Regions from separate parts of the Paenibacillus sp. FSL R7-0128 genome, predicted to be linked through region 2. Evidence: riboswitches for the same ligand, from Rfam matches in the RefSeq annotation. Region 2 holds a riboswitch; each other region holds the start of a gene.

Region 1 (10,152 bases), on a different contig from region 2:
TTCAGCGGATTCCTTAGTAAAGAAATGTTCTTCACTTCTGTACTCAATATCCGGGAGTTTGACATCCTGAGTTCAGGATACTGGACACAGCTCTTTCCGGTGATTGCCTGGATTGCCAGTGTATTTACCTTTGTATACAGCATGATCTTTGTCTTCAAGACCTTCCGCGGCAAGCTGAGGGAGGACAAACTGGATAAAGTTCCGCATGAAGCTCCACTGGGTCTCTTACTGTCACCCGTGATTCTGATTTCACTTGCAGTAGTGTTCGCTTTCTTCCCTGATCTGGTCTCTGCCACGCTGATTGAACCGGCAATGTCTTCCATTCATACGGGGCTGCTCGCACCGGAAGAAGCCTTTGAGGTTTCTATTCATTTCTGGCATGGATGGACACCAGAAATCTTCATGACCCTCGGTGTTATAGCAGCAGGTACGCTGTTGTTTAGAATCTATACCCGGTTACGTGTTCTAGACCGTGAAGCCGGCGGAACCAATGCACTGAGCCGTATGTATGACTTCTCGTTAAGACTGCTCGAGAATGGTTCAAGACGCTTAACCGATGTTTATATGACTGGTTCGGGTCGCCATTACCTGCTCTATATTTTCAGCTTTTTCATCATTTCCTTACTCACAGTTCTGCTACGGCAGCAGGGCATTAGCTTTGGTATGGATCAGTATGCCTCATTGTCTTTTTATGAATTGGCTGTTGTAGCAGCCATGCTGCTGGCTGCCTTTGCAGTTCCATTTGCCAAGTCACGTGTCAACGCGATTCTTTTCACCGGTGGTGTGGGGTATATGGTGACGCTGCTCTTCGTTCTTTTCCGGGCACCGGATCTTGCACTCACACAGATGATTATAGAGACCGTATCGGTCATTCTGTTCCTTCTTTGTTTCCGGTATTTACCGAAGCTGAAGAAGCAGAAGGAGCCTCTGCGCTTTAAGCTGCCCAATCTGATTATTGCGGCTGGAGCTGGTATCACGATGACGTTGATTGCTCTGGCGGCTATGGGTACCAGTCCTTTTGAACCGATCTCCGAGTTTTTCTTGAAGGAAAGCTACAACCGGGCTGGCGGCAAGAATGTGGTCAACGTCATCCTGGTAGATTTCCGCGGGTTTGATACTTTGTTTGAAATCATGGTGCTTGGCATCGCCTCACTGGCCATTTATGGTCTGATTCATCTGAGAATGGAGACGGAATTGCCGCCGCTGGAGCCCTCCAAGACAGAACTATTGCCGCTGCGCAGCAATGATGTGATTCTACAGACGATCTCCAAGGGGATTGTCCTTGTCATTCTGATATTCTCCCTGTATCTGTTCTTTGCCGGGCATAATCATCCCGGGGGAGGTTTTATCGGGGCTTTGATGGCTTCTGCTGCGCTTATGCTCATTGCAATCGCATTTGGAATGGATCAGGTACGTAAGGTGCTCCCTGTGAATTACCGGCTGCTTACAGCTTCCGGGCTCATGCTGGCTATTCTGACAGCGTCAGGTTCATTCCTGTTTGACGCTCCTTTTCTAAGTCACACGTTCGGCCACTTCCATCTGCCAGTACTTGGCGATACGGAGCTGGCGACTGCCGTCCTGTTTGACCTTGGTGTATTCCTGGCTGTAGTCGGCGTGACGATGACCATCATTTTATCGATCGGAGGGGAGAAGAAATGGAACTCGTAATGGCGGTAGCGGTCGGAATTCTGTTCATGATCGGTGTTTACCTGATTCTCTCCAAAAGCCTGCTGCGCATTGTGCTGGGAACCTCCTTGCTGACGCATGGAGTCCATCTGCTGCTGCTCACGATGGCCGGGCTCAAAAGGGGGGCAGCCCCTGTACTAGGCAAGGCGGATACCTATGTTGATCCGCTGCCGCAGGCGCTGATTCTAACCTCCATTGTCATCAGCTTTGGGGTCACAGCTTTCTTTTTCGTACTCGCATACCGGTCTTATCAGACGCGGGGTACTGATGAAATGGACAGCATTAAGGAGGACAACGAATGAGTAATCTATTGGTGCTCCCGATTCTCATTCCGCTGGCTACGGCTGTCATCCTGATTTTTCTCAAAGAGAAGATCCGGCTTCAGCGCGTGATTAGTGCGCTCAGCGGTCTGCTTAACATTCTGATTGCGGTGCTGCTGGTTACACGTGTCCACTCCGAGGGCATACTGACCCTGCAGATGGGGGGCTGGGCTCCTCCGTATGGCATTGTATTTGTAGGTGATATGTTTGCTGTATTGCTGGTAACGATGGCTTCGATCGTCAGTTTTGCGATTCTGTGCTACTCCTTCAGCAGTATTGGAGAGCAGCGGGAGCGGTTCTATTACTATACGTTCTTTCAGTTTTTGCTGGTCGGGGTATACGGCTCGTTTCTTACGGGGGATATTTTCAACCTGTTTGTCTTTTTTGAGGTCATGCTGATTTCTTCTTATGCGCTCATCTCACTCGGTGGGACCAAGCTTCAGCTAAGAGAAACGTCGAAATACCTGCTTATTAATATCGTATCCTCGACACTGTTCGTAGCTGCGGTAGCTTATCTCTATGCAGCGGTAGGAACGCTCAACATGGCGCACCTGTCCCAGCGTATCGCTGAAGCGGGACAAGGCGGCGTGCTTAATGTGATTGCTGTTTTGTTCTTGATTGTATTCTCCCTGAAGGCAGGACTATTCCTGTTCTTCTGGCTTCCAGGGTCCTACAGTGCACCTCCGGCGGCTGTCAGAGCGTTGTTCGGTGCCCTGCTGACCAAAGTAGGACTCTATGCAATCATCCGCACCTTCACGTTGTTGTTCGTGAACGATCCCGGCTTCACTCATGACTGGATCGCCTGGATGGCTGCTGCTACCATGATCCTGGGCAGCCTGGGGGCAGTGGCTTATAGGGATATCCCGCGGATTCTGAATTATAACGTCATTATCAGCGTTGGATTTGTAGCCTTTGGGCTTGCTGCAGGGACTGCAGATTCAATGAATGGGGCAGTCTTCTATCTGCTGCACGATATGCTGGCCAAGGGACTTATGTTTATTCTGGGCGGGATGATTATATCCGCAGCCGGAACTGACCGGCTAGGCAGTATGGGCGGGATGATCAGAAAGTATCCGCTCCTCGGCTGGATGTTTTTTATTCTGGCGCTCGCCCTGGTGGGGATTCCGCCGCTTAGCGGTTTTGCCGGCAAAATTATGATCCTCCGTGGAGCGTTGTCCGAGGGGATGCTGACGCTGTCCCTCATTGGTCTGGGATCAAGCTTTCTGGTGCTGTTCTCCCTGATGAAGGTGTTCAGGCTGGCCTTCTGGGGAAATGAACCCAAGGAAGAGCAGCCTAAGGTGAGCTTGAAGGTTGCTTCGGCTGTGGCTGCCGGCCTGCTGCTGCTTGTGATTGCAATGGGGATCGGAGCGGAGTATGTGTATACTTATGTATCGCAGGCTGGCGAGGTTCTGGCTTCACCTGCGCTATATATTGAAGCCATAATGAAGGAGTAGTGAATATGGCCTTACAATTCCTGTTTAATCTGTTGATTGCCTTTCTGTGGATGGCGATAAATAACAATGGCTCTGGCTCAAGCTTCTTAGTAGGTTATCTGCTGGGCATCGGACTTTTACTGTTATTTAGGAAATCCAGGTCCCAGCCCCGGACCTTCTATCTCATACGTATATGGGCTGTACTGAAGCTTCTGCTGATCTTTGCCCGTGAACTTACGGTCTCGAATTTCGTGGTCATTGGCCATATCATCCGTCCAAAACTGGCTATACGTCCCGGTATCTTTGCTTATGAGACTGCCTTGGCCACACCCTGGGAGGTCACACTGCTCTCGTGCCTGATTTGTCTGACACCGGGAACCCTGACTCTTGATGTGTCCAAGGATGGCAAGACGCTGTACATTCATGCTATTGATATTAAAGATGCACAGCTGATGGTCACGCAGATTAGAGGCACTTTCGAACGAGCGATCAGGGAGGTGACCCGTTAATGATCCCAGTTATGCTAACCGTGGCCATGATCATTCTGGCTCTGGCGATGCTGGCCTGCCTGTTCCGTCTCCTGAAAGGGCCAACCCGCTCCGACAGGGTTGCCGCACTCGATACGATCGGCATTCATGTACTCGCTATGATAACCGTCTTCAGTATGCTGCTGGATACCCAGGATTTTATAGAAGTCATTCTGGTTATCGGGATTCTGACGTTTATTGGTACTACGGCACTGGCCAGATATATTGAACGGGGAGCCGTTATAGAGGATGGAGGGAACCCCAATGACAGGTGAACTGATTAGCTCTATTCTTGTGGTAATGGGTGCAGTCTTCTGCGGCTTAAGTGCCTTCGGCTTAGTCCGGCTGCCCGATGTCTATCTGCGTTCACATGCGGCTACCAAAAGTGCAACCTTCGGGGTATTGTGTTTGCTGACAGGAGGTTTCCTGTACTTTTGGTTCAAAGACGGAACGGTTAATGTCAAGCTTCTGCTGGCGATTGTATTTGTATTCATCACTTCACCGGTAGCAGGTCACTTAAATGGCCGGGCTGCCTACCGTTCCGGAGTGCCCTTATGGAAGGGAAGCGTTCAGGATGACCTGAAGGTGCTGGGGGAAGAAAGCAAGGAAACGTCTGTAAAATAATAGTTAATCGCTGAATTCCTTATAGGAAGCGGGGGAACCAGGTTACATGGGGTGAATCTCGGGAAAAACGAGTAGGGCTACTTTCAGGCCCGAATCCGGCAGCTAACCCCGCAAGCGTTCATGAGAGGATGCACTGTATATGCCGCATATTGAAGTGAATGGAACGTCGCTGTATTATGAGATGTCGGGCAGCGGTCTGCCTATTGTTTTTATTCATGATTATTCGACCTCTCATCATCTGTTTGAGCCGCAAGCGGATTATTTCAGCAAGCGTGCCAAAGTGATCGTATTCGATTTGAGAGGGAACGGGCAATCGGGTAAAATGGATGTGGAGATCAGCCGGATCGTAGACACACAATGTGAAGATTTGAAGCTGTTATTGGACGCTTTATCTGTAGAGAAGGCTGTTATCGTAGCTTGTTCCAGTGGTGCTGTGCTCGCCCAGAAATTCGCCTATCTGTACCCTGAACGGATAATAAATATGGTATTGGTGGACAGTTATTTTCAGGAGGATTACACGGCGAGAGGCAGTAAAATGAAAGGAATCTTTGAGGTCTGCGCATGGGCGGCCCATTATCTTCCTGCCGAAATGTTCGTCCGTTCCTTGCGCATCACCTACAATAAGTGGCTCTCGGCTTATCATATTCTCAGGAAAGAGCTTGTGCATGAACGGACAACGGAATTAATTAAGCAGCGGCTGGCACTTAGACAAACGGACAGCTACGGGTTCGCATTACGGCTGCAGATTCCTGTTCTTGTTGTATCCGGGAATCAGAATGAATGGGCGCTGGAGCAGGTGAAAAGAACAGCCAGCAAGTATCCGTCTGCCCGTCTGGCGATCCTTGAGGATGCGATGTATCCGACTCATCTGTGTCAGCCCCAGCTCTTCAACCGTATATTACTGGATTATCTTAGGGAACAGCATAGTTTTCAGCGGGCGGCAGCTGGCAACTAACTTGAATTATAATGGGAGCCAATGATATGTTCTTTAACAAAATCTCATCCTTCATCACAAATCTCAGACTGACCTCATCCAGAATCATTTTACTCGGTTTTGCAGTCCCTATATTTCTTGGTACAGTGCTGCTGGCCTTGCCGATATCTTCGTCCAGCGGACTTAGTATAGGGTGGCTGGCAGCACTGTTTACTTCGACTTCAGCCGTATGTGTAACGGGCCTCGTTGTACTTGATACCGGTACCGATTTTTCTCATTTTGGACAGGTCATTATCCTACTTCTGATTCAAATTGGCGGTTTGGGATTTATGACATTCAGTGTTTTGATCGCCGTGATCTTGGGGAAAAAGATTGGATTAAAAGAACGTCTGCTTATCCAGCAATCATCTAATTCTGTAACAACACAAGGAGTCGTGCGGTTATCACTCAGTATCTTTCTCATTTCATTTATCGTGGAGACAACTGGAGCTATAGTGTTGGCCCTTCGATGGGCAAATGAACTAGGAACAACAAGGTCCATTTATTATGGAATATTCCATTCAGTGTCTGCCTTCAATAACGCCGGATTTGGATTATGGCCAGACAGTCTGAGCCGCTATGTGGGTGACCCGTTAGTTAATATTGTTATCTCTTTTTTGTTTATCATCGGCGGGATTGGGTTCACGGTGATTCTGGATCTGTACCGGAAAAGAAGATGGAGAGATCTTTCCTTTCATACAAAAATAGTTTTAATTACTTCTGGACTCCTTTGTATGGCAGGGTTTTTGGTGATTTTTGCGATTGAACTTTTTAACACAAAAACATTCAGTACTCTCTCTTGGAGTGAAAGAACTTGGGCGGCATATTTTCAGGGTGTTGTTACCCGGACAGCCGGCTTTAATTCCATCGATATTGGAGCAATGCTCCCGGCCTCACAATTTTTTATGATTTTCCTGATGTTTGTTGGGGCTTCGTCCGGATCGACTGGAGGAGGTATAAAAACGACCACATTTGCTGTACTTATGTTAAGTATCGTCTCAACGATTAAGGGGAAAACAGATGTGCAACTGCTTAAAAAACGCATCTCCCAGGATATCATATTCAGGGCACTGGCAGTAATGACCATATCCCTGGGTGTAGTTCTTACAGCCACCTTTCTTCTATCCATTACAGAATATGCTCATCCTAAAGATTTCCTGGCGCTTCTCTTTGAAGCAACCTCTGCATTTGGAACTGTAGGAATGTCTATGGGAATAACATCAGAACTTTCGCCACTGGGAAAATGCATCATCATAATTACAATGTACATCGGGAGACTAGGGCCTTTGACTTTAGCTTTAGCACTGGCACAAAAAAATGTGAAGCAAAAATATCGGTATCCGGAGGATAAGCTGCTTATCGGGTAAAGTTTACTGAGCTGCGCTAATTCTAATGATTTTCAACGTTATTGTGCTATCTTCTTTTGTTTATTGGGTTGAAGATGTTTTTATCTCATAACCTAGTTATAAATAATTTGATTGCATTTTGCAAGTATTGTATAAAATGCAGGGTCCGATTGGAAGGAAGCAGGAATTAATATTTGCTTTTGAGACATGGTATCTAATATATAAGTACATAATTATGTACCACGTATTTAAGAATTCTAAGAGGACAGTGCATATGTTCAACATCGAAATGGCAGAGAAATTAAAGGTACTGGGTGACAAAACCAGACTTACAATTATGGGATTGTTAAAGGATAAAGAATGGTGCGGGTTCGTGATCAAGTGGGCGAGCGCATCAAGCAATTCGCTATACAGGTGAATAAGACAGAGATACAGCCGGGGCTTCCCGGCTGTATCTCTAAGGAGGACGCGGAGTTCAATTTCCAGGGTTCGTTCGAAAAGCCGCGTGTAATAGACACAACAAGCCCTCCATACAATTTCTCAATAAATCCTGCTCATATACTCTGAGGGGGAGCAGCCCTTCACTTTGCGGAATACCCGGCTAAAGTAAAAGGGGGAGTTGAAGCCGAGCCGCTCGCTGATCTCGGAGACATTCAGATTTGTGTTGCGCATCATTCCTGCTGCTTTGTCCATGAAGAATTGGGCATTGTACATTTGGATGGTGCTCCCTGTTTTATGTTTGAAGACTTCACACAAGTAACTGTAATTCATCTCCAGAGAAGCGGAAAGCTCCTGTGAATTGAGGGTGTAGCTGTCCTTTTGTTCAAGAAATCCGATAATTCTGCTTACCGTCCGGTCCGACTTGCTCAGCGGGGACTGGTGAAGAGACTGCCTGAAGAGAGTGATGAACAGCTCCATCGTTTGCAGGCATAGCGTGATGGTGCGGAGCGGATCTGTTGTATTGTACAGTTGAACGGCGGCTTTCAGCTGCTTCTCCAGCTTCTCGGGGTGTGAGATCCTTCCGTGCTTGGGAAGTGTAATGCACTTACGGAATTCTTCTAATAATGGTTTTCCTTTTAATGGATTACCGTTCTGCTCCGCTTCTCCCTCGGAATTACAGAAGAAATGAATCCAGTACCATGAAGTGCCCGCAGGTGTGCGGGGTTCTCCCCAGTGATGCAGACCGCTTTTCAGGAACAGAAATTCTCCCTTGCGGATGAGATACTCCGTTTCTTCCTCCCAGACCTCCATTTGCCCATCGGCCAAATAGAGGAAAACTTCCCACTCCAGCCTCCTGTCAGGATGCGTATATAAGCTTTCAGTCCTATGGGAACCCAAATCTTGTACGTTCAATACTTTATCGAAGTGTAATATCACGTTGTTGTGCATGCCTTATCCTCCTTACATAAACAGATACAAAATCTGAAAATAGTATAGGTTAACCAAAGGTGATGAATTCAATTATAGATGTCCGGCATTATAAAATATAGATGCAGGAGTTCTACGCTGCACTATTATTTTATAGAAACTGAGGTGTCCGAGCTTGTATGCTAACTTTGGTCTGGATGAAGTAAGGCTGACTGACGGGGATTTTGCGTGCCGCAGAGCGCTTGTTAAAAAGTATATTACTGAGTTTGATACGAACCGGCTTATGCACACATTTAGAATCAATGCGGGAATGGGGTCTTCTGCAGAGCCCCTGGGCGGATGGGAAGCCGTGGAGGTTGGCCTCCGGGGACATTTAGCCGGACATTTTCTGTCGGCTTGTGCCAAATTCGGATTTGGGGACCGGGATGAGGTTTTGAAGGCAAAAGCACTTGAGATTATTGATATTATGGAGTTATGTGCGAAGCCAAACGGGTATTTGAGTGCCTTCGAAGAAGATACACTCGATATTCTGGAGTTCGAAGAGAACAGGAATGTATGGGCGCCCTATTATACTCTGCACAAAATCATACAGGGACTGGTGGACTGTCACATCTGTCTCGGCAGCTCCAAAGCCATGACCCTGGCCCTGAACCTGGCGCATTATATACGCAGACGATTCGAGAAGTTATCCTTCTGGAAAATTGACGGGATACTCCGTTGTACGAAGCTGAATCCGGTGAACGAATTCGGGGGGATTGGCGACGCCTTGTACACCCTGCATGAGATCACAGGAGATCCCCAGCTCCTTGAGCTGGCCAAGCTGTTCGACCGGGATTATTTCCTGGAGCCCCTGGCAGCCGGTGAGGATGTACTTGATAACCTGCATGCCAACACTCACTTACCCATGGTTCTTGCTGCGATGCACCGTTATAACCTTATGGGGGAGGAGAAGTACAAGTCGGCTTCTTTGAATTTCTATGATTTTTTGAAGGGAAGAACATTTGCGAATGGCAATAACAGCTCGAAAGCTACGGCTTTTATCAAAGATAAAGTATCGGAGAAGTCAGAACACTGGGGGGAATATAACAAGCTGGAAGATGCGTTGACCGGCGGCGAAAGCGAGAGCTGCTGTGCACACAATACCGAAAGGATCCTGGAACAGTTGTTGAAGTGGTCTGCTTCCATAGAATATCTGGATCATCTGGAATCGCTGAAATATAACGCGATCCTAAACAGCTCGAGCAGCCAAACCGGGTTATCCCAGTATCATCAGCCAATGGGGAGCTCCGCCGTCAAAAATTTCAGCACGCCGTACGATTCCTTCTGGTGCTGTACGGCATCTGGAATTGAAGCTATGAGTGAGCTCCAAAGAAATATTTGGTTTAAAAACGGGGATGCCTTGCTGCTGAATGCTTTTATCTCTTCAAGTGTAATCTGGAAGGAAAAGAATGCTGCAATTACTCAGCAAACTGCTTTCCCTGATGGGTCAACCTCGACAATTACCATTCAAGTTGCCGAACCTGTTGAATTTCGGATGATATTCAAGGAGCATGCAGTCAAAGCTGTTAAAATCAACTCGGTTCTCTGCTCCCCTAAGAAGGAGAATAACTACTTCATTATTGAGCGTGTATTCTATGATCAGGATACGATTGAAATTGACATCAATGCCTCCCTGCATTTAGTTCCGCTAAAAGGCTCTGAGAATCGTGCGGCAGTGATGTATGGCAGCATCTTGCTCGCTCAGATGGGTCAAGCTGCGCATTTGCAGGACCTTTCAGCGGTTACTATGAATAGTAAATTCACCAGACTTCCAAGTGAGCTGCTGGAATTTGAGGTGGTTGACCTACTTGGCCATCCGGTAAAATTCATCCCGTT
Region 2 (10,152 bases):
GTAATTCCCTGATTCCTCGTCCTCCAGATAACCTGCGACCACACGAACGGGAGACCGGCCGCACCGCAGCAGAAAAGTAATCACCGGATCAGACCAGCTTCCGGCGATAACCCCGGCCAGATACTCTTCCGCTGTCATCTGCCCGGCCACCCGGTGATAGCCCGGCATCCGGCCCGCTCCCAGCAGCCGCTCCAGCTTCTGTTCCACGACCACATGGTATAACGACTGGACCAGCTCCTTGCCCAGACCCAGCTTGCGGTATCCGGGACGGACACACAAATCCGCGATATACAGCGTGTTCCCGCCCGGCTGATGCGTAGTGAGATAACCGTCTGCCGTAACCTCTGACCACGTATGATGATGCGCCTGCGCCTCCGGGTCAAAATTCATCAGGAATCCGGTAACCGATCCGGCCAGCTCCCCGGCCACCTCTACACATAAGGCCCCTTCCGGAAAAAGTGTCACGTGATTCAGCAGCTGCTCCCGGTTCCACCACAGCTCCGCAGGATAAGGCGGCGGGAACGCCTCGGACTGAATCGTGATCAGCTCGGTGAAGTCAGCTTCCGTATAGGAACGGATCACCGCAGGCACCGGCGTCTTGCCGTCCAGAGCGTAGAACTTCTTATAATACATCCGTTTGTCTCCCCCTTACGTCCAGTCGGTGTACAGATCGGTGCGGCGGTCACGCCACGTCGTTACAGATCCGTGTTCCCGGACGCGGTACAGCAGCTCCAGATCCAGATCGGCGGTGATGATCATATCGTTGTTGATCTCTCCTTCGGCCAGCAGACCCTGCGGAGGGAACGGAATGTCATTGGGTGTGATAATCGCCGCCTGGCCGAAGTTGGCCCGCATCAGATCAACGGTAGGTAAGGAGCCTACGGTCCCGGTCAGCACCACGTAGACTTGATTCTCGATAGCCCGCGCGTGGCTTGTATACCGTACCCGGTGGAAGCCGTGGCGGTCATCCGTGCAGGACGGGCAGAAGATCACATCTGCGCCCTTGGCCCGGGCCATGCGCACAATCTCAGGGAATTCAATGTCATAGCAGGTCAGCATGGCAATGGTCCCATGATCTGTCTGGAATACCTGAAGCTCCTCACCCGCCCCCATATTCCAGCCCTCTACCTCAGCAGGGGTAATATGCAGCTTGGCCTGCTCGGCAATTCTTCCGTCCGGGTAAAAAAGATGGGCTACATTATACAGCTTGCCGCTGCGCCGCAGCACATGGGTCCCCCCAATAATGTGTACCGCATACTTCCTCGCGTACCCGGAGAACATCTCCAGGTAACGATCCGTGAACTGCGGCAGATCCTCAATCCCCAGCGCCTCCCCGTCCTCGCCTCCGATCGACATCAGCTGTGTCGTAAGAAATTCAGGGAAGAGAATAAATTCGGCGCCGTACTCGCCGGCCGTCTTGATATAGTGCTCACACTCGGCAGCAAACTCCCCGAAGGAGGAGATGGTGTGCAGATGATATTGTACAGCAGATACGCGAAAAGCCATGGCGGCAGTCCTCCCGGGCATGATAGTTACATGCATTTTCATAAGTATCTAAAATTTTACCATAACCGTTCACAAGTAGAAACGGCTTTGCCGTCCTTTTAAAGGACACTCCCAAGTTCCCCGCCGGGTCGGGCAAGTTCCGCTTTCTCTGCCAATGGTGAATATCTCCTCTCATCCTTTCCCATAATGAGGAATACAAGCCGCGGCAGCCCTCACGGGGCCAGCCTGTGTCACTGCTTGAATTCGAAGGAGCCTGATACCATGACGCGCGATTCTGCCACACCCAAAGTCCGCAAACGCCGCTTCCGCCTGCTCTTTCGGCTGCTGGCCGTCTCCGCCCTGCTCTTCCTCCTGGCAGCCGGCGCTCTGCTTGGATACCTATATCAGAAGCCGCTCCCCCCGCTCGGGGATGATGTCCGCTCCAGACTGCTTGACGCACGGGGCAATGTGATGACCACCTTCACTACAGACGGCCGCAGCCGCGAGCCTGTTGAGCTTAACCGGATCTCCCCGCTGCTCATCAAGGCCACGCTGGCTGTGGAGGACCGGAAATTCTATAATCATATCGGCTTTGATCTGAAAGGCATGGGGAGAGCGGTGCTCGCCAATCTGGAGGCGGGCAGACGCACGCAAGGGGCCAGCACCTTAACCCAGCAGCTCGCGCGCAATCTGTACCTGACCCATGAGAAGACCTGGACCCGCAAGGCCAAGGAAGCGCTATACACTCTGCAGCTGGAAATGAAATACTCTAAGGATGAAATTCTGAATATGTATTTAAATGAAATCTACTACGGACACGGCGCTTACGGAATCGAGGCTGCGGCCCGGATGTATTTCGGCAAAGCTGCCGCAGATCTGGATCTGGCGGAGAGCGCCCTGCTGGCCGGAGTGCCCAAGGGACCCACCTATTATTCTCCTTATAATCATCTGGACAGCGCCTTGAAGCGTCAAGGCATTATCCTGGCTGCCATGGTCGAGACGGGGGATATTACGGAGTCGCAGGCACAGGAGGCCGCTAAGGAGCAGCTGAAGCTGAGCCCGCAGGGTCAAAAGGATACCACGGTGGCTGCACCCTATTTCCGCGATTATGTGCGCAGTCAGGTGATCGACAGCCTGCATATCAGCAGTGACGAGCTGGACCGGGGCGGGCTGAATGTCTATACAACGCTTGACCCGGATATGCAGCAGGCTGCGGAAGCGGCGGTGGATCAAGGGATGGACCACAGCAGCGAGCTGGAGACGGCCCTCGTCTCTGTTGATCCCCGCACCGGCTATGTGAAGGCTATGGTCGGGGGCACGAATTACCGGACCAGCTCCTTCAACCATGCGCTGGCGAAGACGCGCCAGCCCGGCTCTTCCTTTAAGCCGATTATGTATTTGGCGGCGCTGTCGACCAAAGAAATGACCGGCTTGTCCGTCTTCAACAGCCAGCCGACGCTGTTCCATTATGATAACAACCGCAAGACGTACCAGCCCCGGAATTTCGGGGATAAATATCTGGGAGAGATTAATATGCGGCAGGCCATTGCTGCGTCCGACAATATCTATGCAGTGAATACTATTATGAAGATCGGGGCAGATAAGGTCGCCGCCATGGCGGCCGCCATGGGGATTAACAGCCCGCTGCAGAGCGTTCCTTCTCTGGCGCTTGGAACCTCGCCTGTCAGCCCGCTGGAGATGGCCGCAGCCTTCGCAGTGATTGCGAATGGCGGAGTGAAGCAGCCGGTCACTGCGGTCCTGAAGATCACGGATGCGGGCGGACATCTTCTATATGAAGCTCCGCAGCCAGAGGGTCAGCCCGTGGTTGAGCCGGCAGCGGCTTACGTGTTAACCCGGCTGATGGAGGGGGTCTTCGAGAGCGGAGGCACCGGGAACCGGGTGGCCTCGATGATCAAGCGTCCGGTTGCCGGCAAGACCGGCACTACAGATACCGACGGATGGATGGTAGGCTTCACGCCTGAGCTCTCAACCGCCGTCTGGGTCGGATACGATAAGGGCCGCGATATTGCGACCACCGACGGCAGGCGGGCAGCACCGATCTTTGCCGGATTCACGGAAAAAGCACTGGAGAATGTGCCGCCGAAGATTTTTCCCATTCCCGATGGCGTGGTCAGCGTATATGTCGATCCGCTGTCCGGCATGCTGGCTACAGCAGACTGTCCGGAGAAAAAGCTGGAGACCTTCATCAGCGGCACAGAGCCTACCGCATATTGTGACCAGCATAGCTCCGGTGAACCCGGTGCTTCCGGAAGCTCCGATCCTTCCGGCCCTGCCGATCCGGTCAAGGAAGAGCATTCCCTATGGAATAATATCAAGCGCTGGTGGATGAACTAACCGGGGATTGCCGCTCCCCGCTGTCTGCGATACGATGGGGAGACTGGCAGAGGCGTACGCCCGCCTAACTCCGCCGCAGGAAGGTGTGTCATCCATTCATGAAGCCGAATCACTCCGCCGGCCTTGAGCCGGACGCGCCACAGCTGCTCCAGCCTGAGCTCTACAAGCTCCCGGCAGTTGAAGCAGCACCGCGCCTTCTTGGCCAGCATCTCGTCCGCCGCACAGAAGACGGGGACATCCGCTGCCGTATTGTGGAGACAGAGAGCTATGGAGGCGCTGAGGATAAAGGCAGCCATGCGTATGGCAGCCGCCGGACCGCCCGTACAGAGGTCATGTTCAGCGCCGGAGGCGCAGTGTATGTATACCTGATCTACGGCATGTACCATTGCCTGAATGTCGTAACTGCTGCACAGGACGAGCCTCATGCCGTTCTGATCCGGGCAGTAGAACCGCTTACGGAGAGAGATGCCGAGCTTATGAAGGCATACAGGGGAGTTGCCGTGAGGAAGCCCTCGGATCTCTCGGGCGGGCCGGGCAAGCTGTGCCGGGCGCTGCGGATTGACAAGAGTCTTAACAATACCAGGTTCGATCTGCCGGAAGGCCCGCTGAGCATCGAGCAGGGGGATGACCCGGAGTCCCTGGATATTGTCGAGGCCCCGCGCATCAATATTCCTTATGCGGAAGAGTATGCCGGGCGCCCCTGGCGCTTCTATCTGAAGGGCAATCCTTATGTCTCGGTCAGCGATCCGCAGGCACAGCCCCACAGGCTGGTCTAAAGGCCTATACTGCTGTTTCGGCTGTGGTATATTGGGTATTAATAAGAGAACCCTAATCAGCCTCTCCCTTGGAACTTTCCAGGCGGAGAGGTTTTTCTTCTATATTTTGATCTCCGCACCCTCAGGCGCCAAAAAATGATAAACACTCCTATAAAATGACAATAAATCCCCCTATTTGTATACGCTTCCCCCGTTCTCTAAACTTACAATTACTGCTATAATCATATATATCTACAAAAAATATAAAGATGTAAATGAGGGACATGGGATGAAAGATACAGGCATGATCCGAAGCTTAGACAGTCTCGGAAGAATTGTGGTTCCCGTAGAAATCCGCATGACACGTAATATTGACATTGGGGATCCTATCGAATTTTTTATACTGGATGAGGATATCATCGTCCTCCGAAAGTACACCTCCACAGAATGCACCTTTTGCAGAAGTCTTGATCATGTGACCTACTATAAGGATCAGTTCATTTGCAACACCTGTCTGAAGGAGCTTAGTGACCCCGACCGCGGATCAGAACCCATCCATGCCTCCCCTAGTTCAGCAGAAGAGCATCCCGAGCCAGCCCGCGGGGGACGGAGAAGCAAGACCGAAGAAATGAGTCTGCGTCTTATGAAAGCGATCGAAGATCATCCCTATGCCAACCAGAAGGAGCTTGCCGAGGTTCTCGGCATCAGCCAAGCCAGAGTCAGCCAGCTCAAGCGCAAGCTGAACACTCCCGGCAGAACAGATCCGCAGTAACCGTTATCCATTCATCCCTGTTTAGACATCAGATAAGGCTTGGCCCCGTTGGGGCCAAGCCTTAATTTTTGGGCGAAGCATATAACCTGATATTCTATTCCGATAGCGCAGCTTTCAGCTCCTCAGGCGAAGCGGCCCACCACTCTTCATTATGGGCCATCAGCAGGGATTTCAGCGCTGCCCGCTCAGCACTTCCAAGTCCATCCAGAATAAGCTTGCGCTTCAAGGCCGCATCCAGCTTATTGACATGATCCGCAAGAATCTTCCAGCCGCGCCGCGCTTCGGTGTCAATCCACATCTCACAGGCGGTAATTCCGCCGTAGAACTGTCCCTCCGGGGTACGGTCAACGGCGACCCATACGACCCATACCTGTCTTCCCGCCGGAACATCCTCACGGTTCATAGAGAATTTAATTCCCTTCTCCACTTTGCTCTTGGCATGCATGGCACCTATATCAATAACGGCGATGCCCTGATCAATAATGACAGGCGATACATTGTTCAGATCAATCGAGCCTGCACCGAAGCCTTTATGCTTGGCTCTGGCGTTCACAATATTCAAGGCAATTTGTTTTTTGCCCTCCGGTTGTACGTTATCCACATGTGCACATCCTTTCCATTCACTAATTATTTAATTTTAGCTAATAATGCGGCGATTGCAAACATATACATCCCGTAGATGCTTGTCACGGGAGGAATCATAGTATGAAGCCACATTCATTAAGGTATACCCTCATCTTCGCAGTCCTGGCTGTCCTCACCTTGCTTGGAGGCGGAATATGGTTTCTGTCAGGGCATAGCCCTGCCGTATGGACTGCCTCTGTTCCAAAAGAGGCCAAGTCCCCCGCCATTATCCCCCGGCAGCAGCCCGTGCAGTCCGATCTCTCAGATACGATCTACACATCGGAGACAGAGGCTTTAAGCCAGCGCGTGGTTGAATATCACATGGATGTGGAGCTCCTGCCGGGTGCGGAGACCCTGGTCGCCTCCGAGACGCTGACCTGGACCCATCCGGGCGCAAAGCCGGTCCAGGAGCTCTACTTTCATCTGTATCCCAATGCATTCTCATCCGCCGGCACTACCTTCATGAAGGAGTCCGGGGGCACGCTTCGCGGTGACACCATGCCTGCAGGGGGTTACGGGAGCATTACCCTGACAGATTTGCGGACCTCCGAGGGCATTTCGCTGATGCAGCGCACCCAATATGTGCAGCCGGATGACGGCAATGTCAATGACAGAACACTGCTCAAGGTCCATCTGCCGCAGCCGGTGAACGGCGGTGAGAGCGTTACAGTAAGGCTTAAATTCGAGGTCAAGCTGCCTAAAATTTTTGCCCGGATGGGAACCGCTGACGACTTCGTGATGGCCGGCCAGTGGTTTCCGAAGCTTAGCGTCTATGAGCCTGCCGGCAGAAGAGGACTCAAGGAAGAAGGCTGGAACCTGCATCAATACCACGGCAACTCCGAGTTCTACAGTGATTTTGGAATTTACAATGTATCGATTTCTGTCCCGCCCGAGTATAAGGTCGCCGCAACCGGGTTTCCGGTGAGAGACGCCAAGGTGGTGAAGGGGCGCAAGATCTATCAGTTCTATGCAGATGACGTCCACGACTTCGCCTGGGCGGCATCGCCTGATTTCGTGGTTGCCGAGAAGGCCTTCTCCGCGCCGCAGGTGCCCGGGGTGAAGATTAAGCTCTATCTGGACCCGCTGCATAAGCATCTCCAGGAGCGTTACTTCCAGGCGGCTGAGGCTGCACTGATGGCATTCAGCAAGTGGTACGGCCCTTATCCCTACTCCACCTTATCGATTGTTGTCCCGCCGGAGTCCGGCAACGGGGCCGGAGGAATGGAGTATCCGACCCTGATTACCGCATTCGGCGCCACGGACACTTCACCGGGCACCTCCCTGGAGCGCACGATCATCCACGAGATCGGGCACCAATATTTCTACGGCCTGGTGGCTAGCAATGAATTCGAAGAAGCCTGGCTGGATGAGAGCTTCACCTCTTATGCCGAAGACCGGCTGATGGAACAGGAATACGGTGTGGTCTCAAGCCTCCCGCTGCAGTCCAGCCTGGTCTCCTCTTCACAGCCGCTTAAGCTGGAGACCTGGAAATACACCGGTGATGACGCCTACACTCGCAATGTATACATCCGGGGCAAGCTGGTGCTGAAGGATATCGAACGCATCGCCGGGACCAAGAATATGGATGCCATCCTCGCCGCCTATGCCCGCAAATACCGCTTCCAGCATCCGTCCACCGCCGACTTCCAGAAGGTTGTGGAGAAAGTGACCAAGCAATCCTGGCAGACTTATTTTGAGCGGTATGTCTATAGCGGGGGTGCACCCGACTTCGCAGTCGACGATATCAGGCTCACCGTCAGACAGGACAACAGTGACGGCGGGGGGAGCCGCTACAGCGCTGTGGTTGATGTAAGCAATAAGGGCAGCCTGTACCCCGATGTTCCCGTGAAATTCACCTTCGCAGACGGGTACACAGTGCAGCAATACTGGAATGGCGAGGGTAAGGCTACTTCCTTTGAGTTAGCGTATAAAGCGCCGCTGGTCTCCGCAGAGATCGATCCGGGGCATTCCATTCTGCTGGAGAGCAGGCATCTTAATAATTTCAGAATGGCGGAGCTTGAGCCTCGTACACTCTCCCGCTGGACGCTTAGTGCATCAACTCTGCTTGAAACCCTGCTCGGAACTCTTGTCTGGTGAGGTGAAGGAATGGTGAAAAGTTCAATTGCCCGCGGTTGGATCAGCATGAAAGAGCAATTCTATATATTGATTCTGCTATTTATCTACCGGCTGTTCTGGGGATATTTCCTGTACAAATTCATTAAAAGCGCGGTTGTCCCCGTCCTGCTCCGCTACCCGGATGCGAATGCCGGCGGCAGCGGAATAGGCAGGCTGCTGTATTATATCGAGGGGCAGACCGCGCTGCACACCGACCCCGCCGTCCAGCACTGGCTGTGGATGCTGCTTGCGCTGACAGTGCTAAGGCTGCTGGTGACTCCCTTTATCCGTGCAGGGCTGCTGCACGAGCTTCACCAGGAGCGCGACGGAGCGCGGGGACTGTTCTTTTTTCCCGGAATGAGAAAATATGGGCTGCCGGTGCTGGTGTTCAGCCTCATCGAATGGGCGCTAACCCTCCTGCCGCTCTATTGGCTGCTTCCGCGTATGTACCGTCATCTGCTCAGCGGTGTTCTCGATGTCCAGCTTCTGCTGAAGCTGGTGCCTTATGTGCTGGGCTGGCTGCTCTATCTCTTCCTTGTCCGCAAGCTTCTGCTCTATATGCAATTCGGCTATACCGCCGGTACCGGCATGTTCTCCTCACTGCTGATCTGCCTGAAGATGCTGCTGCCTTCGATCGGTATATCCATCGTTCTGGGGGCGGGAAGCCTGGCCGTAATTCTGCTCTGCAGCGCCTCTGCTCTGTTCTATCCCGGATTGCCGGCCCTTATGCTCCGCCAGGCAGCTCCGCTGCCCTCCACGCTGTTCGATATGTGGGGAATCGCTGCCCAGTACCACCTTTGGTCCAGTAAATCATTTCCACAATAATAAGCTGCTGAAGCGGCATACTAAAGAGAGTCACAGCCCCTTATCAGGGAGCAGGACTCTTTTTTGCTTGAACGGAGGACAAAAGCATTTGCAAAAGGGGAAATCCTCTGATACAATGATGGCTGTACCAGTAGTAACAAAGTTGTAATCTTTCAAGCAAAATATTCCGTAACTCTTGCAATTTAAGCAATACCGATAAGTCACTGTTCTGGTGCATAAAACGCCGAATTCCCTGCACCGGGAAGTGGGGGAACCATATTTTGGGTGAATTGATCTCGCTTTAGAGGGGTCATAGGGGAACCTTCTACCGAATCCTTAAGCTAACCTCGCAGGCCCTGGAAGGAGTACATCTTTTGATTAGTCAGAATTTCAAGAAAAAATGCACCGCAGCAGCGCTGGGTCTTGTGATGGTATTCACACTCGGAGCGGGCAGTGCCTTCGCAGATTCCAAAATGGATACTGTGATTTCAAAAACCATTGGAACGTCGTATAAAACCGGGGGCACAACCACCAGCGGCTTCGACTGTTCCGGATTTACCAAGTATGTGTTCAAGAATGTCGGGCTTACCTTGCCCCGTACCTCCAAAGCACAGTTCAAAGTTGGAACAAGTGTATCCAAGAGCAATCTGCGTTCCGGTGATCTCGTGTTCTTCAATACCCTGGGTAACGGAGTGTCCCATGTCGGTATTTATGTTGGAAACGGGAAGTTCGCACAGTCCTCAAGTTCACGTGGTGTAACCATCAGTTCGATGAGCCAGTCCTACTGGGCCAACCGCTACGTTGGCGCCAAACGAGTAATGAGCACAACAGCCTACCAAGCTGTCGCTTACGATTGACCCCTTGAAGCATACCCCGAATATTTCAGCCTCTAACAACTAAATGTAACTTATACGAGCTCGGGATGATTATTGCCGTAATCATTTCCGGGTTTTTCCTTTTCCTTATTCTACCTTTTACACCGAATTCGCAGCCTTGAAACAGCATTTTTTTGCAAAAACAAAGAAATAATCATATAAATTAACCCCTGCGCATAGATATGAGTCTTTGGAAAGGGCTATAACTCTAAAAAACAGCAAAAAAGATGCATTAATATGTTATAAGTGATTGCCAAGCGCCGAAGTCTTTGTTACAATTATCGCAGTGAGTTTTTAGTAACATTTTTGTAATTATTGAATCGATTTTAACAAAGGTTTTGTCATGTATTGAATGAACCGCTAATCC
Region 3 (10,152 bases), on a different contig from region 2:
AGTTGCCGTCCCTGGAGAGCGTAGCAGAAACGGCGTCATCACTCCCCGTTTTAACCCATAAGAATCCCGCTTCTCCCTTCCCTGTTCCCCTCATGGTGTTCTCTTGATAATCATTGACGATCAGATCATAATCCGGTGAAACGGCAAACTGGTGCTCTGCCTGTTGTCTTAACTGCAGGCGTAATGTATCCAGGTCTCGTTCGGGAAAATCTTGAGCCATTTCGTTGCGCAAATGCTCCAGCCCCTTCCGTAATTGTGTTTTTACAGTACCTAATGGCATGTCCAGGAGATGGGCGATTTGCTGCTGGGTCAGGTCCTTCTTATATTTTAAGAACAGGAGCTGACGCAGCTTCGGATTCAGACTGGCCAATGCACGCTCCAGATCCAGGGTTTGATCGATATCATTAACGACCAATGGCTCTTGCGTTTGCGGGTCTTCGCTCAGGTGAACACGCTTGGATTTCTTCAAGTGATTGAGTGCCCGGTTCACCACAATTCTGGTAAGCCAGCTCTCAAACGCTTCGGCTTGCTGCAGCGTATGCAGTGACTCATAAGCCTTAACCAGGGCATCCTGAACGATATCCTCCGCATCTTTGGACTCCCGTACATAATGGCGGGCCACTCGGTGCAGCTTATCCGTCCGATCCTTTATAAGAGAAACGAAGGCATCGTGATCTCCGTTTTGTGCGGCGTTGATTTGTTGCTGTGCATCGATCATTGTCGTTCACCTCCTGTTATATAGACAGCTAACTTGGGGGTTTGGATTTAATTAATGTAACATTATTCTGGAACTGACCGATCAAGGGACCACCCGCATGCGGCAAGCATGGGTGCCAAAGAGGAGTCACTCTTGGCGTGTTCCTGCTGAAGCTCCTTCATCAACTGAAGCAGTTCTTCCAGCCCGGTACGGATATTGGAGAACACACAGTCCTTTGTTAGACCACCACATATACATGCTGGGATTCGGGCAGTATTGAACTTCGCTTTATGTGGCAAGCTCGTTTCACCGCCAAGTTATCATCCATGCCAGGCGCACCCAAAAAACCGACCTAGTAATAAAGGTCGGGTTTAATTTGGGGTTTTAGCAAAAAAGATCTATTATACTTTACCTTCAATCAGTTCATGATAATTTACCATTATAGTTTCTCTCCTGTCTCATTAGCAGCAGTTACTCCACTATCGTGACTATTCACCCGTTTCAGCAAATTGTTTGATGCGCTCTCCCACTTGATCACGAACCTGCTGGAAGACTGCCCACTTCTCTTCATCTGTTCCTTGCGCTTTTGCCGGATCGTCGAATCCCCAATGCTCACGTTTCACCTGAGGCGGGGTAATGGGACACTTATCTGCTGCATCTCCACATAAAGTAATGACGAGATCAGAGCTGTTCAGCAGCTGCGGATCAATAATATCTGATGTTTGACCTGAGATATCTATACCTACTTCACTCATCGCTTGAACGGCTTTCGGATTCAACCCATGAGCCTCAATGCCTGCACTATACACATTCCATTCATTGCTCAAATATTTCTTGGCCCAGCCTTCGGCCATCTGACTCCGGCAGGAGTTTCCTGTACACAAAAAGTAAATGGTTTTCTTATCCATGAGTCGCATTCTCCTTTGATTTTAAATAAGGTCAATATTATATATAAACTCATTTTTTCTCGGAATAAAAGGTAAACCTACAAGTTCAAAGTGTTAGTATGTCCAAGTATCGGTAAGCACAACGCCCCTAGCATTTGCTCCCATAAAGCTTTATATAGGCGTCCATTTTGCACTCTTGAGGATCTTATCCCAATCCGATGTTTCTTGCCATGCAACTTACGGCAAATGGCATTTGATAACAGAACTGATGTTCTCAGTTGATTATACCAGAACATTTATTCTCAATCCATTCCAATATTGGATTCATAATGGCGGCACTCCATACAAGCAAATAATTAATCGGGCTCTCGCACATGTTCACCTGTAAAGGCAGACAATAAACCTCTTAGTTTCTCTGCAACCAGTCTCAATCTCTCCGATTCTCTTTTTTATAATCATGATTAAAGAAGCATTAAGATTCATTTAGCCCCATTTAGGTTGCATTAAAAAGTTAATAAATACGCGATAACTTCAGAAAATCGGGGATGAATGCTAGATTACAAGGGATTTTCTTCATTTTTATATCCTATAGAGTCTTATTTAGTCTCCTAGAGAACTTTCAGCATTTTACAAACAGTGATGCTCAGCGTAAGATTCCTTTTAACAAATGCTGAATTCCCGTCAGGCGGGAAGCGGGGGAACCAAATGGCTGTGACCAGCCGAAATGGGGTGAATCCAAAGAAGATTGAACTCTTCACTGGTAGGACGACTCTCACCGTCCGAATCCGTCAGCTAACCTCGTAAGCACTGGAGAGAGCCTGCATTAACCATGCTTTTTTGCTGCGATCCCGCAAAACCTTTCCATTACACTTATCCATCGTACAGAAAACCAAATATTCCGTTTGGCTTGAGCATGCTGCTGTATGTGAGAATGAAACTGAACTGACAGCCTATGTAGCCACAGCTGAGCAGACCCATAATCTGCAGCGTTATATGAAATCTATAGACAACCTAGGAGGCATTATTCATGATTAACGCCAGACTGTCACGAATCGAGTTGTTCGCATTTAGCTGCCGCCCTTCCTTCCTGCATATTTCAGAGCCTTACGGATGCTGGTATGGGGTGTTGAAGTTAACCTTCGGAGGACAGATCAGCTATGGGAATTGCATTCTTTGTGCGGGTGACAATGCGGTGGATTTAATCAAATGGGGCTCTTTTCTGAAAGAGATATGTCATTGTACTGCAGAAGAAGCCACAGAATACGTCCGGATGCACGGACAAGAATGGGCTCCCAATCAACTTAACATGATCAAGACTGCACTCGATAGTATGTTCATTCAAAATGACCAAATCCGAATGAAGGTAGGAGCCGGATCGGAGCGGTATCGCCATCAAAGGACAGAGCAAAGAATCCATTCAATTAATACGGTGAAGAGTCATCTGAATCCAACCATTTTATTTGCAGAATCGGTATCCTATTATTCACTGCTATAGACATGATCAATTTAAATTATCAAAACTCCAGTTGATCAAAAATCTTAACGAAGATTTTCGCAATGTTCTTGGCATCATCGATACCTCTATGGTGAGTACCTTCAAGCGGCAATTCAAGCATAGACAAGGCTCTCTCCATGCCTACGCCCCGCTTGCGGTCATTTTCCCAACAGGTGGCTTCCAGATCAAAAATGATATAGTTCATATCTGCTCCTTTTGAAATTCGAATCGATAGACCCATCGCTCCGGGGCTATGTCTTTTGTTATACTTCCAAGTGAGGTTTCAAATACTTCATTTCGCACTTTAATATAAACCCACACAGAGGAGCGCAAAGACATGAACTTTTTCAAAAAACTGTTTGGCGGTAAGGAAATGGGCAAATCGGAAGATGGTACCACCATTTATGGTTATGACGCTTCGGATGAGCAGCAGGTTACACCTCCCGCCAATATTTTGTACATGGAAGATTTAAACGAACATTTCAATCGGGTCTTTCCAAACCGGGAAACCGGCGTGTTCCACGAACTGATCTCAGACATCGTACATATTGATGTGAATATTATGGAAGCTACACCTGATGAGCCCTACTGGGTGCTGTACACCAATGGGATGAGCGATCTGCCGCTGACGCTCCCTCAGGAGATCCGTAAAGAGTACAAGCATCTGGAACGCGCGGAGCTGATGATGTTTTTGCCGGCGGACTGGCCGCTTACGCAGGAGGATTTCGAAGCAGAGGAGAACTACTGGCCGATCCGGCTGATGAAGATGCTTGCCCGATTCCCGCATATGTATCAGACGTGGCTTGGATACGGACATACGATCCCCAACACGGAAGATTACGAGCCTTACGCGGATAACACGGAGCTGTCCGGTGTGATCCTGTATGCTCTGCCGGAAGAGGTTAGCACCGTCCATACGAAAGATGGCAATCAGGTTCAGGTTTATTTCCTGGTTCCGCTGTACCGGGAGGAAATGGAGTTCAAGCTGGAGTCCGGCATGGACGAACTGGTCGCCAAGCTGTTCGAGCTTCCAGAGGATTTCCTCATTCTGAATCCGAATAGACACAACGCTTGTAAATAACTGCCCGGATGAACAAGTTTGAAACAGCTTGAAAAGGCTGAGCCTAAGTCAAGGATATGACTTTGGGCTCAGCCTTTTGATACTAGTTAGCTTTCTTTCACTGTTGACTGTAATTTAGTTCGACCTTCCTAGTACCGCTCATTGATCTGCTCTCCTAACCATGCGCCTTGGCGGACAAGTCTGCGCTGCAGATCCGTGATGTCGATACTGCGCGTTTCCCGCGAACCTGTCTTGGCCAGAATCGCCGCGGCCGTACCGGAGGCTTCGCCCATGGCAAAGCAATTCGGCATGACCCGGGTGGAGCCTTGGGCCGCTCTATCGGTTGATATCGCTCTGCCGGCTACGATTACGTTCTGAATACCAACCGGAAGTAAGGCACGATAAGGAATGCCGTGCGACTCTCCCGGCGAAAGACGTACCATCGTCATGCCGCTCGTAGGCTTTGCCATATGAATATCAATAAAGTAGGCATTGCGGGCAATGTCGTCCGGGAACGAACGGCACGCCAGAAAATCGTCGGCGGTGACGATATAATCGCCGATGATCCGGCGGGTTTCCCGAATGCCGATCTGTTCGCCCGTCAACGTCAGGAAAGCGTTCTCGAATCCGGGAATCGCTTCCCGCAGCCAACCGGTAATGTGTTCAACAAGTGCGCGGCCTTCGATCGCACCGCGAGTCAGATCATCCGTGTTTGAACCATCTATCCCGAATACATGCCCGAAATTGAAGCCTGCCGTATGATCGTTTAGCCAGGAAATACCGGCCCAATCTCTCGCGACGCGCAATCGCCCTTCGTGCTTCGCTTTGTTGATCGCATGTTTCAGATCGTGGCCGTGCGTCTCAGCACTTGAGAGAAATTTGTTCCGGTCCAGGTTATTCAGGACGAAGCACATCGTCCCCGGCTGCAGCTCTCCATCATCTCCACCTTTGGCGAGCTGCCCGCCCGCAAGATAGGTGAGATCCGCATCGCTGGTTGCATCAATGTATATCTTCCCCTTCACCGCCTGGGTTCCGGTCTTGTTATTAATGATCGCCGCTTCAATGATGCCGTCCTGTTGAAGAACTTGACTGACGAAGGTATGGTACAGCACTTTAACGCCAGCCTCCATCATCTTCTCATCCAATATGCGCTTTAAAATTTCCGCATCAATCGGCACCCAATCCAGCCGATCCTTCCATGCTTCCTGAAACGTCTCCTCCATCTTGCTTTTCATAGCAAGCAGAATTTCCAGCCCAATCCCACGGATTACCGGCTTGATCTGATCGGTATACGGGCAAAATGCAGGAACCTGAGAGACCGTCGCCATGCCGCCCAGGTATCCTCTTTGCTCTATCAGCAATACAGATGCCCCGTTTCTTGCTGCTGCGAGCGCTGCTGCTACTCCTGACGGTCCTCCTCCGGCAACGACAACATCCACCTCCGTGTAGACAGGGATATCACGCTCGGGTATTTTAACGGTTAGTGCCATATCGGTCATTCTGACCACCTCCACCTGTTTTCTTCCATTGTAGTTTTAACTTACATCAACCGCGGTGAGACTGAACGCTCTTGTTTCTTTAATTCACTCGGGGCTACACCCCAATATTTACGAAACACTCTGGCAAAATAGCTGACATCACGATATCCTGCCGCTTCTGCTGCATCATACACCTTAACGCCGCTGTATAAGAGCTCTTTGGCATGCTCCATACTCCGCTTCAGGAGATATTCCGAAATGGATTTCCCTTCCTCCCGCTTAAAGAGCCGGCTAAGGTAAGAGGGATTGACATATAATCTTTCGGCCAGCGTGTGCAAGGTCAGTTCTTCTTTCCCCAGCATTTCCTCCACGGCCTCGATCATTTGTTTAACGAGCCGATGGCTGGAATGCTTTCGCTCCCGTTCCCGGTATTGGGTAATGCGGCTGGCCACTCTTTTGGACCATTCCACGATTTGCTCTTTGGATAGCAGGGATTCAAAGGATAGAAGCATCGAATAATCCTCTTGCAGCACCTCCTGCATCGACCAGCCCCGCGATTGAATCATACGTGTAAATAAGCTGCTCAAATACAGCAAATGCTCGTATACCTTTTGGGTTGAGACCGCTTGGGAGTATACGTCCTTGAAGTAGCAGTCTATCAGTTCAGCAACCGTTGCCGCGTGATCCGTATGAACCGCGATCTCCAGCTGCTTTTCGAACTCAGCGTCATAGTGAAACGGCTGCTCCATGTTGGTTACGTCCAGGTAAGGAACGAACACCTCATTTCCGTAAATGGCCCGCTCCTGCAGCGCACGGCGTGCCTGCCCGTAGGACAGCGAAACATGATCCCATGAGCCTGGGGTCCCCAGTCCGGCGCTGGCGGTAAGCTTCAGACACTCTTTAACAATGTTGAAGAGACGGGGAACGTGAACATTGATCCGCTGGATGATATCTGGAGCCGATTCTTCCGGTTGTCCCAAAAAGAGCAGCACGGTTGCTCCATCCGCATCATTAAAGACCCGGCAGTCTTCATGCTGTAAACATTCAGCCGCTATGCATCCCAGCGAAAACTGCAGCAACGCCTGATCCGAAGACGTAAATCGTTCTCCTTGCTCGTGAATCGGATCAATTTCACATACGGCTACTGCAAACCAGGTATAGAGGGCAAGCTCCAGATTCAGCTCTTCCATATGCTTCTTGAGCTCCCAGTCCGCATACCGGCCCTGTATCCAGTTTCTATAAAAATCATCCTGGAGCTGAGGCAGGCGATCCTGCCATTTCCGCTCCAGCTCAATCATGCTGTGCTTTTCCATCAGTTCCTCTCGTATCTCTTCCGCAGCCGCAAGAATAGCCTTCAAAATTTCATCGTCTCCGGCCGGCTTCAGCAAGTACTTCATGACGCCAAGCCCCACAGCAGCCTGCGCATACGGGAAATCGTCATGGCCGCTTAAAATCACGATTTTCATGTTCGGTTCCTGCTGCAGCACCGTTTTCGCCAAGGTCAACCCGTCCATCTCCGGCATCTCGATATCGAGCAGCATGATATCCGGCTTCCTGCGCCCGATCATGGACAGCGCTTCTAAGCCGTTCTCGGCAAGCGCCACTACTTCGATGCCATGCTCATTCCACGGTATATTATTGGCCAGGCTATTCAATATTCGAATTTCATCTTCAACAATCATGAGATTCATGTTCCGGTTCCCCTCTCTCCTCCCGGCAGCGCTCTGCCGGCAAATCGATGATCGCCGTCGTTCCGTTCCCTTCCCCGCTGACGATCTTCAATTCCGCCGTCTCCCCATAGTAAATGGTGATTCGAGCCTGGACATTGAGCAGCGCAAAAAACTCGGATTTCTTTTCAGGGGGGGCCGTGTAATCCCCGAACCTGATTCTTGCCAGGGCCTGTTGAATCCGCATAAGCCTTGGCCCTGGAATCCCTCTTCCATTATCGGTTACCTGGATGATCAGCCGGTCATTAGACACATCGGTGCGAATGCTTAATGCTCCGCCTTTTTTTCGTTTCTCCAAGCCATGCAATATGGCATTCTCAACCAGCGGTTGAAGCAGCAGCTTCAGAATATGCAAATGCTGGCTATCCTCAGAAGCGCAGTACTCCACCGTAAATCGCTCGGCAAAACGGATTTGCTGAATCCGAACATAGTATTGAAGGTGCTTGAATGTTTCCTCCACCGTAAACGACTCCTGCCCTTTGCTCAAACTCAGCCTGAAGAAGTTCGACAAGTTAAGCACCATCGTACTGATCTCTTCCGCTTCATAATTTTTGGCCGTCCAATAAATCGAATCCAGCGTGTTGTACAAGAAGTGGGGATTGATCTGAGCCTGCAGAAATTTGAGCTCCGTCTTGGTCATTCTGAGCTGTTGCTCATAGATGTCCTTGATCAGATGACGCTGCTGACTCGCCGTTTCGTTGAAAGCCTCCGTTAAATACCCCAACTCGTCCTGCCGCCCGTTCTCCAGCCTGATATTCAGATTGCCTTTACGCAGCTGCCGCATGCCGGACACAAGTCTTGATATCGGAGAAGCAATTCCGCTGTAGATAAACCAGGCAATCCAGACGGCAAGCACGACACTGAGTGCAATAATGCAGTACGCAAAAATTTGCAGCGGCCTCGACTTATCATAAATCTCACGCTCGGGCTGGATCAGCAGCAGCGACCATCCGCTTCGGGGAGAAGTCACCCGCAGAATCAAATTTTTCTCATCCGTTTCCGGGGTTTCCCGGACAAACACACTGCCTGGCTGGACGTCCCTCCATTCGAAAGACAATGTTTCTGCAGGAGCACTCGATACGATTAACCGCTCCCGGGCATCAAACAGATAGACCTTGGAGCTGCTGTTCGCCAGCAAATGGGACAACGAGCGGAGCAGCTGATTTTTCGAAATCGACAGCATGAGGACATTTTCGCCTTGTTCGCCGCGATAGAAATCCATAAGTCTCATCATAATAAGCTGATTCCGGTTATAGATAGGATCCGGGATTCCGGACAAATTTTCTTCATGGCGTTCTGACAAGTAGTATATGCTTGCGCCATTTGCCTTCAGAGCCTCACCGTACCATGGCTCAGGGCCTTGGGATTCACGGTGCAGCAGCCCGAGCTTTGTTGTGATCAGTGAGTTGGAAGGACGATGATAAATCATGGTGTCGCTTAAATATTCATTGACCATAGTTATATTCGTAAGCTCTTTCATGACACGCGTGAAGTCCATAATTGCCCCGGAGGTCAGGGTCTTCTCCTGATGAGACAGCAGGGCGGATAAATTGGTATCAGTTGCGATCAAGGTGGACAGATTGTGGATGCTTTTTAAGGTCAGGTCAACAAACTCCAACGCGGAGTTCATGGCACTGAGTGTGCGCTCGCCAAGCTCCTGCTCCAAAATCCGCTGAGACTTTACATTGGCAAACATACTGAACGCCACCAGCGGCAGCAGGATAAGAAGAAAATAACAGGTAAGCCTAAACTGAATCGACTGCTTCAAGACGTTGCGGAATTGCGTCAGCCACTTCATACGATTCCCCCACGATTCTGCATGCCTTCATTATAGCTTAGACCCTGTTATCCGTCCTGTTCATTGCCCGTTGACTTCCTTCGTCATTTCCTCGCCGCCGTTTTTCTTCCAGTCTTCAACAAATTGATCAAAGCTGTCTACCGGCTGCTGGCCTATGATGATTTTCGTGAATGCTTCGACCTCCATTTTGGACAGCTTAGGCCCGTATTTACCCATTCCTGGCGTCGGTACGCCCAGATATTGATTACGGATGGCAACCTCGTTAATCTTGTCGACAATCTCATTCAGCTTAAACTCCATACCGAGCGAGTCCAGACGCTCTCTGGATACTTCAGAATTGAACGGTACAATCGCTTCGCCGAGCGTTAGCCGGTAAATATGCTTGTTGTGCTCATCAAAGTTCGTAACCACCTTCCCGTCCTCCATATTCCATACCTCGCCCTCAAATCCGAGCATGAGTGTGCGGTATCCGTCTCCGATCATGAAATCAAGCATCTTAATAACAGCCTCCGGATGTTTGCTCGTAACCGGAATCACATTAAACCCGGCAACATAGCTGTTGCCCCAGGTTCCCTGCTTCCCGTCAGGTCCGGTTGGATATTCGAGGGGAATCCACTCTGCATTGGGATCATTCTTCTGGTTGGTTAAGATGGGGCCACGGGTATCATACCAGTTCCCGGAGAACAGGCCCACTTTGCCGCTGGCGACTTTCTCGTCAACATTAGCCATCTTATTTAGAGCCCACTCGGGATCAATCAGCTTTTCCTTATAGAGATCGGCAAGATAGCTGAGTGCTTCCTTCATTTCCGGCAGTGTGCTGGAATTCACCAATTGCCCGTCCCGTTCAGTCCATTGGCCCCGCTGGATTCCCCATGCCCCTATAAACGGAGCTACTCTGCCGAGGTTTTCCTGCAGGATCAGGCCAAACGTATCATCTTTGCCGTTTCCGTCGGGATCATCCTGCGCAAAAGCGCGAATCACCTGTTTGTATTCTTCGAGCGTTGTCGGTG

What was found. A riboswitch is a leader RNA that binds a small molecule or an ion and turns the genes downstream of it on or off. The one in region 2 is predicted to bind cyclic di-AMP.
Region 1: another riboswitch for cyclic di-AMP. It lies ahead of NST26_RS11295 (alpha/beta fold hydrolase); the one in region 2 lies ahead of NST26_RS33825 (C40 family peptidase).
Region 3: another riboswitch for cyclic di-AMP. It lies ahead of NST26_RS16415 (hypothetical protein); the one in region 2 lies ahead of NST26_RS33825 (C40 family peptidase).

What each region holds. Positions count from the first base shown of each region.
Region 1 is NZ_JBBOCD010000001.1:2,752,108-2,762,259, forward strand. It holds gene NST26_RS11265 (Na+/H+ antiporter subunit A) at 1-1,668, shown strand, start outside; gene NST26_RS11270 (Na(+)/H(+) antiporter subunit C) at 1,656-1,988, shown strand; gene NST26_RS11275 (Na+/H+ antiporter subunit D) at 1,985-3,460, shown strand; gene NST26_RS11280 (Na+/H+ antiporter subunit E) at 3,466-3,948, shown strand; gene NST26_RS11285 (Na(+)/H(+) antiporter subunit F1) at 3,948-4,241, shown strand; gene mnhG (monovalent cation/H(+) antiporter subunit G) at 4,231-4,590, shown strand; cyclic di-AMP (ydaO/yuaA leader) riboswitch at 4,589-4,722, shown strand; gene NST26_RS11295 (alpha/beta fold hydrolase) at 4,730-5,545, shown strand; gene NST26_RS11300 (TrkH family potassium uptake protein) at 5,572-6,930, shown strand; gene NST26_RS11305 (hypothetical protein) at 7,184-7,327, shown strand; gene NST26_RS11310 (AraC family transcriptional regulator) at 7,450-8,298, opposite strand; gene NST26_RS11315 (beta-L-arabinofuranosidase domain-containing protein) at 8,453-10,152, shown strand, end outside.
Region 2 is NZ_JBBOCD010000002.1:17,960-28,111, forward strand. It holds gene NST26_RS33785 (GNAT family N-acetyltransferase) at 1-633, opposite strand, end outside; gene NST26_RS33790 (carbon-nitrogen hydrolase family protein) at 649-1,506, opposite strand; gene NST26_RS33795 (transglycosylase domain-containing protein) at 1,768-3,840, shown strand; gene NST26_RS33800 (DNA-3-methyladenine glycosylase) at 3,939-4,616, shown strand; gene NST26_RS33805 (AbrB/MazE/SpoVT family DNA-binding domain-containing protein) at 4,885-5,367, shown strand; gene NST26_RS33810 (YwhD family protein) at 5,462-5,968, opposite strand; gene NST26_RS33815 (M1 family aminopeptidase) at 6,073-8,088, shown strand; gene NST26_RS33820 (hypothetical protein) at 8,098-8,931, shown strand; cyclic di-AMP (ydaO/yuaA leader) riboswitch at 9,143-9,281, shown strand; gene NST26_RS33825 (C40 family peptidase) at 9,339-9,767, shown strand.
Region 3 is NZ_JBBOCD010000001.1:3,978,156-3,988,307, reverse strand. It holds gene NST26_RS16425 (sigma-70 family RNA polymerase sigma factor) at 1-718, opposite strand, end outside; gene arsC (arsenate reductase (thioredoxin)) at 1,186-1,605, opposite strand; cyclic di-AMP (ydaO/yuaA leader) riboswitch at 2,243-2,406, shown strand; gene NST26_RS16415 (hypothetical protein) at 2,612-3,079, shown strand; partial or broken gene NST26_RS16410 (3'-5' exonuclease) at 3,099-3,233, opposite strand; gene NST26_RS16405 (suppressor of fused domain protein) at 3,417-4,160, shown strand; gene NST26_RS16400 (FAD-dependent oxidoreductase) at 4,289-5,638, opposite strand; gene NST26_RS16395 (response regulator) at 5,680-7,308, opposite strand; gene NST26_RS16390 (sensor histidine kinase) at 7,289-9,142, opposite strand; gene NST26_RS16385 (extracellular solute-binding protein) at 9,203-10,152, opposite strand, start outside.